3 regions of the Paraburkholderia dipogonis genome follow, and region 3 is predicted to be linked to each of the others. Evidence: predicted binding sites of a transcription regulator. Region 3 holds the regulator's gene; each other region holds the start of a gene.
What was found. The regulator LexA, encoded in region 3, represses DNA repair genes until DNA is damaged. The targets are predictions, from matches to a motif close to ACTGTATNNNNATACAGT.
Positions count from the first base shown of each region.

Region 1: the regulator LexA is predicted to act here: its motif matches at 2,143-2,160, upstream of recA (recombinase RecA).
Region 2: the regulator LexA is predicted to act here: its motif matches at 2,720-2,737, upstream of dinB (DNA polymerase IV).

Region 1 is NZ_JBHUFR010000023.1:79,170-84,013, forward strand. Features, by position in the region: gene ACFSNN_RS28940 (sensor histidine kinase) at 1-1,216, opposite strand, end outside; gene ACFSNN_RS28945 (response regulator transcription factor) at 1,226-2,008, opposite strand; gene recA (recombinase RecA) at 2,241-3,317, shown strand; gene recX (recombination regulator RecX) at 3,325-4,032, shown strand; gene ACFSNN_RS28960 (DUF2889 domain-containing protein) at 4,182-4,844, shown strand, end outside.
Region 2 is NZ_JBHUFR010000034.1:206,809-211,652, forward strand. Features, by position in the region: gene ACFSNN_RS36340 (heavy metal sensor histidine kinase) at 1-1,451, shown strand, start outside; gene dinB (DNA polymerase IV) at 1,484-2,629, opposite strand; gene ACFSNN_RS36350 (aminotransferase class V-fold PLP-dependent enzyme) at 2,875-4,002, shown strand; gene ACFSNN_RS36355 (NADPH-dependent F420 reductase) at 4,230-4,829, opposite strand.
Region 3 is NZ_JBHUFR010000008.1:413,209-418,052, forward strand. Features, by position in the region: gene cysT (sulfate ABC transporter permease subunit CysT) at 1-507, opposite strand, end outside; gene ACFSNN_RS11850 (sulfate ABC transporter substrate-binding protein) at 649-1,689, opposite strand; gene lexA (transcriptional repressor LexA) at 2,003-2,653, shown strand; gene ACFSNN_RS11860 (hypothetical protein) at 2,748-3,092, shown strand; gene ACFSNN_RS11865 (DUF2939 domain-containing protein) at 3,199-3,861, shown strand; gene ACFSNN_RS11870 (universal stress protein) at 4,023-4,487, opposite strand; gene nodI (nodulation factor ABC transporter ATP-binding protein NodI) at 4,786-4,844, shown strand, end outside.

The sequences.
Region 1 (4,844 bases), on a different contig from region 3:
TGGCATTGTCGATCAGGTTGGACAGCATTTCGCGCAGCATGACCGGATTGCCGTCTACTTCGACGGGTTCTTCAGGCGCTTCGAAGCCCAGATCCATCTGCTTGGCGAGCGCCGCCTGGACCCAGTCGCGCACTGCGTTGCGCGCGACCTCCGTCACTTCGACCGGTGTGAAAATCTGGCCTGACATGCGGTTCTCCGCGCGCGCAAGCGCGAGCAGTTGCGTGACGAGCCGCGCGGCATGCTCCGAACTGGTGGCGATCTGCTCGAGCGAGCGATGCACTTCCGCTGAGGCGTCCTGACGCAGCGCCAGTTCGGCCTGCGTGCGCAGGCCGGCAAGCGGCGTTTTCATCTGATGCGCGGCGTCCGCGATAAAGCGCTTTTGCAGCTCCATGTTCTGTTCGAGCCGCGTCAGCAGATCGTTGAACGAGGTCACGAGCGGCTCGATTTCCGGCGGCGCGCGGCGTGCCTCGAGCGGCGACAGGTCGTCCGGGCGGCGCGCGCGGATATGCGCTTGCAGCGCGTGCAGCGGCGCGAGGCCGCGCGAAAGTCCGAACCACACCAGCAGGATGGCGAGCGGCAGAATCACGAACTGCGGCAGGATCACGCCTTTGATGATGTCGTTGGCGAGCTGGCTGCGTTTGTCGAGCGTTTCGGCGACCTGCACCAGCACGGGTTGCGCGCCGGGCGTCTGCGGAAACTCGACGGTCGTGTAGGCGACGCGGATATCGTTGCCGCGCAGCACGTCGTCACGAAATTCGACGAGACCCGGCTGCGGGCGGTCTTCCTCGTGCGGCAGCGGCATGTCGCGCTCGCCGCCCACCAGTTCGCCGCGCGTGCCGAGCACCTGATAGAACACGCTGTCCACATTGTCCGCGCGCAGAAAGTCGCGCGTGGAGTCGGGCAGCGTCAGTTCCGCCACGCCGTTCACCGGATGAATCTGGCGGGCCAGCACGTAAGCGTCGGTTTCCAGTGCACGGTCGAACGGGCTGTTCGCGATCGACTTGGCGACCAGATAGGTGACCGCGAGACTCATCGGCCAAAGCAGCAGCAGCGGCGCCAGCATCCAGTCGAGAATCTCGCCGAACAGCGAGCGCGGGCGGGCCTCGGCGGCGGCTTCGGTTTCGTCTGGCGGGGCGAACGGATTGGCGTAGCGCTCGTCGCGCGCCTCGTCGAGGTCCGCCGCGTGCGCCGTAGCGCGGTCTGCGCGTGCGGACATGGGCGTCCTCTATTTGTAGTGATGGCTCGCCGGCATCGCGCCGGACGGCGGCGAGGCGGGCGGTTCGGGCTCGGCGGGCGGGGGTGTGGTCATGGCGTTCGTGCTCGCGCTTACGCTCGCCGGCGACGCCGCTTTCTCGAGGCAATAACCCAGACCGCGCACGGTGATGATGCGCACGCCGCTCGGCTCGATTTTCTTGCGCAGGCGATGCACGTAGACCTCGATCGCGTTGTTGCTAACTTCCTCGCCCCATTCGCACAGATGATCGACGAGTTGCTCCTTCGAAACCAGCCGGCCGATCCGCTGCAGCAGCACTTCGAGCAAACCCAGTTCGCGCGCCGACAGATCGATCACCTGCTCGTTGACATAGGCGATCCGGCCGACCTGGTCGAACGACAGCGAGCCGTGCCGCACGACCGTCGGGCCGCCGCCGGCACCACGCCGCGTCAGTGCGCGCACGCGTGCCTCGAGTTCGTTCAGCGCGAAGGGTTTGGCCATGTAGTCGTCGGCGCCGAGGTCGAGACCTTTGACGCGTTCGTCGACGCTGTCCGCGGCGGTCAGGATCAGCACCGGCAGGGTGGAATTGCGCGCGCGCAGGCGCCGCAACACATCGAGGCCGGACATGCGCGGCAGGCCCAGATCGAGAATCAGCAGGTCGAAAGATTGCATCGACAGCGCGGTATCCGCCTCGACGCCGCTCTTCACATGGTCGACGGCATAGGCCGATTGGCGGAGTGATCGAACCAGACCGTCCGCGAGTATGCTGTCGTCTTCGGCAATCAGAATTCGCATGGTGCGCCAGCCTGGCCTTGCCGGCACCGTGGGGTGTCCCCCGGCGCACAGCGGTCTCCGAAAATTATTGTGGGTAGTTGGGCAGCGCGACGGTAAAAATGCGCGTTCGCATGAGAATCGTGCTTGCCAAAACTACTGTTTTTTTATACAGTGTCTGGGTTTCGTGTGCTGTCCTTTCAAAGTGGGCTGCACATCTGCCTCAGACGCCGTTCATCATAGCAAAGGACGATTCATGGAAGAAAGCAAGAAAGGCTCGGCTGGACTGACGGCTGAAAAGAGCAAGGCACTCGCTGCCGCACTCGCACAGATCGAAAAGCAGTTCGGCAAAGGGTCGGTCATGCGACTCGGCGCGGGTGAGGCGGTCGAAGACATCCAGGTGGTCTCAACCGGATCGCTCGGCCTTGACATCGCTCTGGGCGTCGGCGGTTTGCCGCGTGGCCGTGTGGTCGAAATTTATGGCCCGGAATCGTCCGGTAAAACCACGCTGACGTTGCAGGTCGTCGCCGAAATGCAGAAGCTCGGCGGCACGGCAGCGTTTATCGACGCGGAACACGCGCTGGACATCCAGTACGCGGGCAAGCTCGGCGTGAACGTGAGCGAGTTGCTGGTTTCGCAGCCGGATACCGGCGAACAGGCGCTCGAAATCGCCGACGCACTCGTACGCTCGGGCTCGATCGACATGATCGTGATCGACTCGGTCGCGGCACTCGTGCCGAAGGCTGAAATCGAAGGCGAAATGGGCGATTCGCTGCCGGGTCTGCAAGCGCGTCTCATGTCGCAAGCGCTGCGCAAGCTCACCGGCACGATCAAGCGCACGAACTGTCTCGTGATCTTCATCAACCAGATCCGCATGAAGATCGGCGTGATGTTCGGCAACCCGGAAACCACCACGGGTGGTAACGCGCTGAAGTTCTACGCGTCGGTGCGTCTGGACATTCGCCGTATCGGTTCGATCAAGAAGAACGACGAAGTGATCGGCAACGAAACGCGCGTGAAGGTGGTGAAGAACAAGGTGGCTCCGCCGTTCCGCGAAGCGATTTTCGACATTCTTTACGGCGAAGGCATTTCGCGTCAGGGCGAAATTATCGATCTGGGCGTGCAGGCCAAGATCGTCGACAAGGCCGGCGCGTGGTACAGCTACAGCGGCGAACGTATCGGTCAGGGTAAGGACAACGCGCGTGAATTCCTGCGCGAAAATCCGGATATTGCTCGCGAGATCGAAAACCGTATCCGTGAATCGCTGGGCGTGAATGCCATGGCTGAAGCCGTGACCGGCGCAGCCGCTGAAGTCGCGGACGAAGAAGAGTAACCATCACGTGATACGCAAGGGCCGGCCGTTGTCCGATTCCGGACGCCACGCGGACGGCCCGCGTGATGAAGGCGACGAGTCGTTCGATCCGTTCGAATCGTTCGACGCACACGACCGCGCTGCGGGCCGCAATCCGCAGCGCGCGCAGTTTGAATCCCCATCGCCCGCAGGCTCGGATCCTTCCGAAACCACCTACACCCGCTCACGTCGCGTTCCTGGCGAGGCGAAACCCGGGCAAGACGAAGCCAAACAATCCAAACGTCCGGCACGGTCCTTAAAAGGCCGCGCGCTCGGCTATCTATCCCGCCGCGAATACAGCCGCACCGAACTGGCGCGCAAGCTGAAGCCGTTCGTCGAGGAAACCGATTCGCTCGACACCGTGCTCGATGCGCTGGAAGCGGAAAACTGGCTGTCCGATTCGCGCTTTGCCGAAAGTCTGATCCATCGCCGCTCGTCGCGATTGGGCGCGAGCCGGATCGTCGGCGAATTGAAGCAGCATTCGGTCGACCAGACGCTCGTCGAAGAGGCCAGCGCGCAATTGCGCGAAACCGAACTCGCCCGTGCGCATGCCGTTTGGCAAAAGAAGTTCGGCCGCCTGCCCGAAACGCCTGCCGAACGGGCGAAACAGCAGCGCTTTCTGGCCTCGCGCGGATTTTCAGGCGCCACGATCGGCAAAATCCTCAAGGGAATCGACGAGGAGTGGAGCGGCGAGTAGCCGCGTCGTCCGTCGTTCGCGTACAAACCCTTTGGGACGGTGCGTTCCGCTCCCAGCCGCGCACGGCGCGGCCGTGCGCGATCCGACCTGTCCCAAATACCCAGTATGCTAAAATTCGTGGGTTTTCCAATCCGGCCTTTCCTTCCCGCATGCCGCTCTCCCAGCCCGTGTCCCGTCAGTTGCGCCATCGTCGCGCAATCAGAGCGGAAGCCTATGAGCGAGCCGATGGCCTGTGGGATGTGGAAGCGTGCTTGACTGACGAGAAACCGCGCGACGTGATGCTTGCGTCGGGCGTCCGGCCCAATGGTCAGCCGATCCATGAACTCTGGCTTCGCATCACCATCGATCGCAAGCTCAATGTCGTCGACGCCGAGGCGTCGTCCGACTGGGTGCCCTATCCAGGTTTGTGCCAAGCCAGCAATCCCGCCTACCGTGCCCTCATCGGGCTCAATCTCCGTCAAAACTTCCGTCGTGAGTCTGCCCGTTTGCTCGGCGGCACGGCAGGTTGCACGCATCTCACCGAGCTGTGCGCGATCCTGCCGACCGCTGCGATTCAGGCATTCGCGGGTGAAGTCTGGAGTACCGGTGACAGCACGCCGGGCGCGAACGCAGGTTCAGGAGACGGATCGTCTAACAGCACAGGCGAGCATTCCAACGACAAACCGCCATTCCAGCTGGGACGCTGCCACGCGCTGCGTTTCGACGGCGAGGCGGTGCAGCAGTTTTATCCGCGCTGGTATGGCCGCGCTCCGTATACAGCGGATCGCGCGGCATCGTCAGGCGCAGGGGCAGTCCGCCAGACAGGCGCGGGC
Region 2 (4,844 bases), on a different contig from region 3:
GCTCGATTGCCCGGCGCCTCGCATTGATGTTCGCGTTCGTCGCGCTGTTCGTGTTCACGCTGGTCGGCACGGGGCTTTTTCTGGTGCTGCGCACGCAGCTCGAACACCATCTGCGCGAGTCGCTCGACGACCGCACGCAGATCGCGCGCATCATCGTGTATCACGCCGTGACGCCGGAGAAGTGGCGCATGGCGCGCGAAAAGCTCACCGACATGACACCGCACGACGGCAGCACGGTGTATGCGGTGTCGAGCGCCGATCCGTATTTTCATTACGGCACACCGGTCGGCGGCTCGGTGGTCACGAGCTGGGCGGGTGGTTATTCGCGCGTGACGCCGGCCGGCGGCGGTCAGGACATGCTGACCTCCACGGCGACGATCCCGGCTTACGGCGCGCGTCCTGCGGTGCAATTGCAGGTGGCCGCCAGCTATTCGCCCAATGTGCGCACCATGCGCGTGTTCGGCCTGGCGCTGGCCGCATTGTCGGCGCTCGGCAGTCTCGCCGTGTTGTTGCTCAGCTATTCGGTGACGCGGCTCGGCCTCGCGCCGCTCACGCGCCTCACGCGCGACGCTTCCGCCGTGAGTCCAAACAACCGCTCGCAGCGTTTGAATACGGCCTCGCTGCCGCTCGAACTGAACGACCTGGCCAACTCCTTCAATGGTGCATTGGAGCGCCTCGACGGCGCGTATGGCCGCCTCGAATCGTTCAACGCGGACGTGGCCCACGAACTGCGCACGCCGGTGACGATTCTGATCGGCCAGACAGAAGTCGCGTTGACACGTAATCGCTCGGTCGACGATCTGCGCCATACGTTGCAATCGAACCTCGAAGAGTATGAGCGCATGCGGGCGATCATCAACGACATGTTGTTCCTCGCTCGCGCCGATCAGGGCGAACGTGCGACGGGCCTCGTCGACGTATCGCTGGCCGCGGAAGTCGCGCATACGCTGGAGTTTCTGGAGATACCGCTCGAAGAAGCGCGGGTGCGTGCGCAATTGCGCGGCGACGCCATGGCGCGCGTGAACCGCTCGCTGTTCGGCCGCGCCTGTACGAATCTATTGATGAACGCTATCCAGCATTGCGAGCCGGACGCGGAGATCAGCGTGACGATCGTGAGTGACGAGGACCAGGTGCGCGTCGCGGTGGCCAATCCCGGTGAGCCGATCTCGCCGGATGTGCTCGAACATCTGTTCGACCGGTTCTATCGCGCGGAAGTCTCGCGCACGAATAGCCGCGAAAACCACGGCCTGGGTCTTGCGATCGTGAAGGCGATCGCGGAGATGCATCGCGGCAGCGTGTCGGCGCAAAGCGCGCACGGCATCAACACCTTTGTGTTTTCGGTCGCGGCGGTTTCGCCGATCGAAGCCGGCGTGCCGGCAGCGCGCTCGAACCCGAATGCGGCTGCTGACGCAAGCGGTTATTCGTCGCTGGCGAAGAGCAAGTCGGCCTGAACCGGCAGACGCCGCAGCAGCCGGCACGTGCACTAAAAATCCAGCGTGAACTGAGCCGGCGCGTCGCTCTCAGTCGCCCCCGGACGTTGAAGGTTACCCGCCTTGACGCCCAGCAGCCTGATGGATTTAACCAGGTCGACCCGTTTCAGACACTGGGTGGCCGCATGACGCAGCGCCTTGGCGTCCGCAACCGGTTCCGGGAGCGTGACGTCGCGCGTTACTGTCTGAAAATCGTTGAAGCGAAGCTTGATCCCGATCCTGCGCGCGAGATAGCCTTTACGCTGCAAATCCAGCGCCACCTGTTCGCATAAACGGGTGAAGGCGGTGCCGAGTTCCTGCCTGTGTCGCACGGCGTGCAGGTCTTGCTCGAAAGTGGTTTCCCGGCTCATCGAGACAGGCTCGCTATGAGTCACCACGGGCCTGTCATCGAGCCCATGGGAAACTCTGCGAAGCCATGACCCATAGCTGCGTCCGAACTGTTCGATCAGCCATTGCTCGCTGCATGCGGCAATTTCGCCGATGGTCGTTATGCCTAGAGACGTGAGCTTGGCGTTGGCCTTCGGCCCAATACCGTTGATTTTTTTGGCAGCCATCGGCCAGATCCTGGCTTGCAAATCTTCAAGCCGCAAAATCGTGATTCCGTCTGGCTTTTGTATGTCCGAACACAGTTTTGCCAAGAGCTTATTGGGTGCAATGCCAACCGAACAGGTGAGATTGGTCGCCTCGAAGACGGCCGATTTCAGCTTCCGTGCGATTTGCTCCGATTCGTCGTTCAGGAGCGACAGGTCGGCGTAGACCTCGTCGATTCCCACGTCCTCGATTGTCGGACTGACGGACCGGATTGCGTCCTTGAACAGTCGCGAGTACGTTCGATAGAGATCGAAATTCACCGGAAGCAGGATGGCATCCGGCGCCAGCCGGGCCGCCTGCATCGTAGGCATGCCGGAATGAACGCCGAAGGCCCGTGCTTCGTAGGTTGCGGTCGTCAGGACGCCTCTGCCCGCATAGTCGCGTAACCGCGCGAATTCACGCGTACCGTCCGCGTTGATTCGGGGCGCGTCGGAACGCCGGCCGGCAACCACCATGGCTTGGCCCCGCAGTTCTGGATACTGCGAAAGTTCACAGGACGCAAAGAATGCGTCCATGTCGATGTGGGCTATGCGCCTGTCATCTGGCATGCCTTGATACTCAAAAATAGCGCTTATCGGAGCCCGTAGTGATGAACGTCGATATAGCGAGAAGTCGCGTTCTGCGGCGCAAATAGCTAGACTGTACATTCATACAGTGTTCTTGTCAGGTCGTGGACCCCCGGAAACTGGTTTGCGCTGCGATCCGAATGCAAAATGCTTTTTACCTCGGCCACAGGTGGCTTTCGTTAGAATCTGTTTTCGATCCTTATAGTCGTCTAAAACCGGAGACAAACGTGCCAGGCTTACTTCCCGATGTCGACCGCGAGGGACTCCTCGAATATTCAGTCGTTTACACCGACCGATCCATCAATCATATGTCGCAGCTTTTCCAGGGCGTCATGCGCGATATTTCAGGTTCTCTGAAGAAGGTCTACAACGCGAAGTCGGCGGTGGTCGTGCCGGGCAGCGGGACTTTCGGCATGGAATCCGTGGCCCGGCAGTTCGCGACGAACAGGAAGTGTCTGGTCATCCGCAATGGCTGGTTCAGCTTTCGCTGGTCGCAGATTTTCGACATGGGCGGCATTCCGTCTGAAGCGATCGTGCTGAAGGCGCGCCCGGTCGAACAGGGGAGACAAGCTGCGTATGCGCCGCCGCCGATCGAAGAGGTGGTCGCCGCTATCAGGGAACACAAGCCGGATCTGGTGTTTGCGCCGCATGTCGAAACCGCATCGGGGATCATGCTGCCGGACGCTTACATACGCGCGGTGGCCGACGCGGTGCATGCCGTCGGCGGCATGTTCGTGCTGGATTGCATTGCCTCCGGCACGGTCTGGGTCGATATGCAGGCGAGCGGCGTCGACGTGCTGATCAGCGCGCCGCAAAAGGGATGGAGCGCGTCACCGTGCTGCGGGCTGGTCATGTTGAGCCCGCTCGCCCGCGAAAGAATCGACGCGACCACGAGCACCAGCTTCGCTTGCGATCTTCGCAAATGGCTGCAGATCATGGAAGCATACGAGAACGGCGGGTTCGCGTACCACGCAACGATGCCTACGGACGGTCTCGCTACATTGCGTGACGTCATGAAGGAGACCGAGGCATACGGCTTCGACAAAGTGAGAGCGGAGCAGCTTGAACTCGGCAAGCGCGTTCGCTCGCTCCTTGCGGACAAGGGTTTCAGGAGCGTGGCGGCCCAAGGTTTCGAGGCTCCAGGCGTCGTCGTCAGCTACACGGACGATGACGGGATTCGATCCGGCAAGAAGTTCGCCGATGCAGGGTTGCAGGTCGCGGCTGGCGTTCCGCTGCAATGCGACGAGCCTGAGGATTTCAAGACCTTCCGGATTGGCTTATTTGGCCTGGACAAACTGCACGACGTTGAGGGCGCGGTGGCGAGGCTCGCGAAGGCGGTGGGCACTATTGTTTAGTCTATCTACATGGTTTCAGGGGTAGGGGCTCGCGTATTTCCCGGAGGCGCGCGCCATTTTCCTTTTATCGGATCGTGTTCGATCTAGTTCGCGGATTTGCCGGCGAGGACGGGGCGCCAGATGAGCGGAGCGTGACTTGCCGCCGGCGCCGCGCTCGCTCCAATCAAACCGTGGTTGGCTCTTTCTCCGCGAGGCAGGATCGCATCGAAACTTGCGGCCACGACTCATCAGTCGAACTTGACCAGGTCCTTGAAGATCAGTTGACCCCAGCTATTTCCCCGCCCCTGAACAAGCAGTCCACCTTCCGAAAGGCCGCCGAGTTTGATCGGCGCGAAACCGAGATTTTCCGCAAGCGCACCAATCTCCTCCGCGGCGCCCTCGTCGTCGCTTGCCAGGAACACGACTCTCCTGCCGCCCTGTACGGCCGGATCCTGGCCAAGGACGGTGGCGCCCAAATGATTGAAGCCCTTGACCAGCCGGCCACCAGTGAACGCCCGCGCGACGACCTTTGAAGAAGGTTGTTCCCCCAGTTCCTCCGGGGGCACGCCGTAGGCATTGGTCACGTCGACGATAGTCTTCCCCTGCCAGGTGGGCAGCGCCTTGGCGACATCCTGGTGCGACTTGAAGCCGACAGCCAGAAAGACGATATCCGCCTTGACCGCTTCCGCCAGTTTTTTGGGAATGATCTCAGGTCCGATCGCGGCCGCAGCGGATGCGAAGCTTTCCGGGTTGCGAGTAGTTGCAACGGATACTTCGATGCCTTTTCGGGCAAACGCCCTGGCGAGCGCCTGGCCGATCTTGCCGAAGCCAATAATTGCGTAGCTCATAGATTTTCCTTTGGT
Region 3 (4,844 bases):
TTCGAACTCTTCGAGCACCGGCTGCACCGTGCGCACGACGAACGGCAAACCGATGAACGTCAGCGCGACCAGCACACCCGCCGGCGTAAACGCGATCTTCAGGCCGAGCGGTTCGAGGAACTGTCCGATCCAGCCGTTGCCCGCATACACGGCCGCGAGCGAAATGCCGGCGACCGAGGTGGGCAGCGCGAACGGCAGATCGACCACGGCATCGACGATGCGCTTGAACGGAAACGTGTAGCGCACCAGCACCCAGGCGACCAGAAAGCCGAACACCGCGTTGATCAGCGCGCCGCCGAGCGCGGAAAAAAATGTCAGCCGATATGACGCGAGCACGCGCGGCGAGCTGACCGCGCGCACGAACTGGCTCCAGTCGAGCGTAGCGGTTTTGAGAAAGGTCGCCGCAAGCGGGATCAGCACCACGAGGCTCAGATAAGCCACCGTGATGCCGAGTGTCAGGCCAAAACCGGGCAACGCGCTCGGTTTTCGGAAGGTCAACGTCGTCATGCTCGTTACTCGTTCAGGTTGATGCTCGTGTTGCCGGCCGCCGGGCCCTGGCGGCCAAAAGCGCGCCGCATGGGGCGCGCTCGGGAGACGCATCGCCGCGTCGTTTCGCCTATGCTTTTGCCAATTCCTGCAGCGGACGTGTTACTGCGGTTGATAGATCGAATCGAACACGCCGCCGTCGGCAAAGTGCGTCTTCTGCGCGTTGGTCCAGCCGCCGAACGAATCGTCCACCGTGTAGAGCTTCAGCTTCGGAAACTTGGCGGTCAGCTCGGCCGGCACCTTGTTCGAACGCGGACGGTAGAAGTTCTTCGCCGCGATCTCCTGGCCTTGCTCGCTATACAGAAAGTTCAGATACGCTTCGGCGAGCTTGCGCGTGCCATGCTTGTCGACCACCTTGTCCACCACCGCGACCGGCGGCTCCGCCAGAATGCTCACCGACGGCACCACGATCTCGAACTTCTCCGCTCCGAATTCCTTCAGCGACAGGAAGGCTTCGTTTTCCCACGCGATCAGCACGTCGCCGATACCGCGTTGCACGAAGCTGGTGGTCGCGCCGCGCGCGCCGGAATCCAGCACGCCGGCATTCTTGTACAGCTTGCCGACGAATTCCTTGGCCTTCTGATCATTGCCGCCCGGTTGATGCTCGGCATATGCCCAGGCCGCGAGGTAGTTCCAGCGCGCGCCGCCCGAGGTCTTCGGATTCGGCGTCACGATCGACACACCCGGCTTGGTCAAATCGTCCCAGTCCTTGATGTGCTTCGGGTTGCCCTTGCGCACCAGAAACACGATCGTCGACGTGTACGGCGAGGCGTTGTCCGGCAGGCGCTTCTGCCAGCCCTTGTCGAGCAGACCCTTGTTAGCGAGTGCGTCGATGTCGTAGGCGAGCGCCAGCGTCACCACGTCGGCTTGCAGGCCGTCGAGCACCGAGCGCGCCTGCGCGCCGGAGCCGCCGTGCGACTGCTTGAAGGTGATCGTCTCGCCCGTCTTCGCTTTCCACTCCTTGCCGAACGCCTGGTTGACGTCCTGATACAACTCGCGCGTCGGGTCGTAGGACACGTTCAGCAGCGTCGTGTCGGCGGCGTGCGCCTGCGCCATCACGCCGAGCGTGCCCGCCGTGCCCAACGCGAGCGCCGCGATGAGTTGTTTCGTCCTGCCTGCCAGCCCCGTGCGTTGGTGATTCATATCGACTTTCTCCGCGTTGTGTCCGCTGAAACAGCGTGTGGTGTTCTTTTACGTCGCGGTCACGTGCACATGAGCGCCAACTGGAGGCCAGTCTATCGAAGGGCTTTCATCATTAAAAATAATGTTTCTTCATTTTTTAATACGCAAAAGTGGTAATGACAGCTGGATAAGGCGTTGCGGCGCGAAAACGGATGTTCGAGCGTCGCGCGACGGCGCTGGAGCGCCACCCTTCGCCACGAACTTAAAGTAAAGCTTGAATTGCGCCGAATACTGTATAAAAATACAGTCACCTGTTCATACATACAGTGGCGCCATGACCAAACTCACCGCACGACAGCAGCAGGTTTTCGATCTGATCCGCAGGGCTATCGAACGCACCGGCTTTCCGCCCACCCGCGCGGAGATCGCCGCCGAACTGGGTTTCAGCTCGGCCAACTCGGCAGAAGAACATCTGCGCGCGCTCGCTCGCAAGGGCGTGATCGAACTCGCGGCCGGCGCATCGCGCGGCATTCGCCTGCTAGCCGGTCCGGAAGATTCGCCGCACCAGTTCACCCTGCCGCACGCCAGCATCATGCAATTGTCGCTGCCGCTGATCGGGCGCGTCGCCGCTGGCAGCCCGATCCTCGCGCAGGAACATATCTCGCAGCACTACGCCTGCGACCCGGCGCTGTTCTCGAGCAAGCCGGATTACCTGCTGAAGGTGCGCGGGCTGTCCATGCGCGACGCGGGCATCTTCGACGGCGACCTGCTCGCGGTGCAAAAGCGCAGCGAAGCGAAAGACGGCCAGATCATCATTGCCCGGCTCGGCGACGACGTCACGGTCAAGCGCCTGAAGCGCCGGCCGAACGGGCTCGAACTGATCGCCGAGAACCCCGACTACGAAAACATCTTCGTTGAAACCGGCAGTGCGGAATTCGCGCTGGAGGGCATCGCCGTGGGGCTGATCCGCCCCGGCGAGTTCTAACCCGCCTGCCCGTTCGACAGAATAAAAAGCCGCGTCAATGTCGCATTAATGTTGCATTAGCGTCGCATCAATGTCGCATCGTCTGGAGAGTCTCATGGAACGTCTTGCCCGCCTGCTGCCCTTTCGTCAGTTCGGTCGTCTGCGTCATCTTCGCAAGCTGGTGCCTTGCTCATTGATCGAGGCGGCCACGCTCAGCACGCCGTCGCTGTTCGACTCGCCCGAGGCTGCGTCGAGTTTGCCGTCTTCCTTGCCGGCGTTTGCCCGCGTGTCGTTGAATTCGGGTTTGAACACGGCCGAGCCGGCGCGTCGCGCACCGGTGCGGGTCTATCACGGGCCGTCGCGTCTCATCATGGTCGGCACAATGGACGCGGTTTGCCGCATGATCGACCGCTGCATCGCCGATGAAGCCAACGTGCACGGCGCGGTGTTCGAGTCTTGAGGTGCTGGCGGGTCTATAACGGGACGGCGAGAGATTGCATTGCGTGGGATCGTTTTCGCGTGGCCGCGGTCCACGTTAGATCACACCTGATGGAGAGTCCCACTCGATGGCAGTTCCGAAACGTACCCAACGCGGCAGCAGAGGCAGCGCCACAAAGCCGCTGATCGTCACGCTAGTCGTGATCGTTGTGATCGCCGCACTGGGGTTTGCTTATGCGTCACCGTACATCGCGCTGAACAATCTCAAACGCGCGGCCGACGCGCGCGACGCGCAAACGGTCAATCAGTACGTCGACTTCCCTGCGTTGCGTGAGAGCCTGAAGGAACAGGTCGCCGGCCTGCTAACACGCCGGCTTGGCGCCCATAGCAACGGCAATCCATTGGCCGCCATTGGCGCAATGATCGGCGTCGCATTGATCGGTCCGCTTGTGGATGCGTACGCCACACCTGACGGCGTGGCGGCCTTGCTGAACGGCATGCCGCCGCGCGGCGATCCGGGTGAGCGGCCGCCCGCGCCGCCGGCCGCGAACAATTCGCCGGATGCCGCCGCGACAGCAGCCGCACCGGTTCCGCCGCCTGCCGGCAGCGCGGCGAATGGAAACGCCGACGCCACGCCTCCGCAACCGCCGCAAACCACGGCGGGCTATCGCGGCCTCAACGAGTTCGTCGTCACGTACCAACATGGCGCCGGCGATGCGCGTTACTCGGCGATCTTTCAGCGCGAAGGTGTATTCACGTGGAAGCTGGCAGCGGTCAACCTGAACGAGTGATCGCGGCCGGTCGGCTTTGTTTGGCGCGGATCCTTTGGTCGCGCCAATTGTTCAGCGAGTCGTGCAGCGACTTCGTTATGACGTCGAGGCTACGAGGCAGGTGCGGCCGGGGGGTACCCGGCCGCCAGTCGACCACCCGCCCTCGGCGACCGACATGCGCCTCAAGCCGCCGCTTGCTGCTGCTCCTGCGCCGAAGAACACGCCACCAGAATGCTGCACGAGACACGGTCGAGCAGCGGCGTATTGCCCGCACCCATCCACCATCGTGACAAACCCGTGCGGCAGCGGTGGCCGACCACCACCAGGTCGACGTGCAGTTCATTGGCGAGGTTGGCGATCTCATCGATCGGATGGCCGAATGCGAAATGCCCCTGTGCGGTTACGCCTCGTTCCGTGAGCCAGTCCACGCCTTCCTGCAGAATATCGCGCGCGGTCTTTTCGAAACTGCCGCAGGCCACATCGGTCAGCAGGCCCGCGCTTTGCGCAATGCTCGAACGCATATCGACCACCGACAGCAAATGCGTTTCCGCTTTCAGATCCAACGCCAGGTCGGCGCCGCAACGTAGTGCTTTGCGGCCTTCGCGCGAGCCGTCGTAGCACAGCAGGATTTTCTGGTAGCTCGCCATGATTTTTCTCCCTTCGCGCGGGACGCGCGATTCTCAATTAATCATGGTGCGCCGCAATTCAGGTTGCAAGGGATGGAAAACGCTAACTGTGCGCTGAGCGCCCTTGACCGCCCTCTAATCGCACCTTAAACAGGTGCGCGAGCCGTCCGGACAGTCTCCGCAGGCCGATGCCGCAGTGCAAGAAACCCGCTTCGGATTGTCGGTGCAAACCAACAGTGCCGCGCCGATGTCCTAGAATAGGCCGCCTCCCCGGCCCACTCACGTCATTCACGCCTTTCCCTGGAGACTTGTTCGATCCATGCCCGAAGCCGCCATCGAATTTCATCAGGTCAAAAAAAGCTACGGCGAAAAAACGGT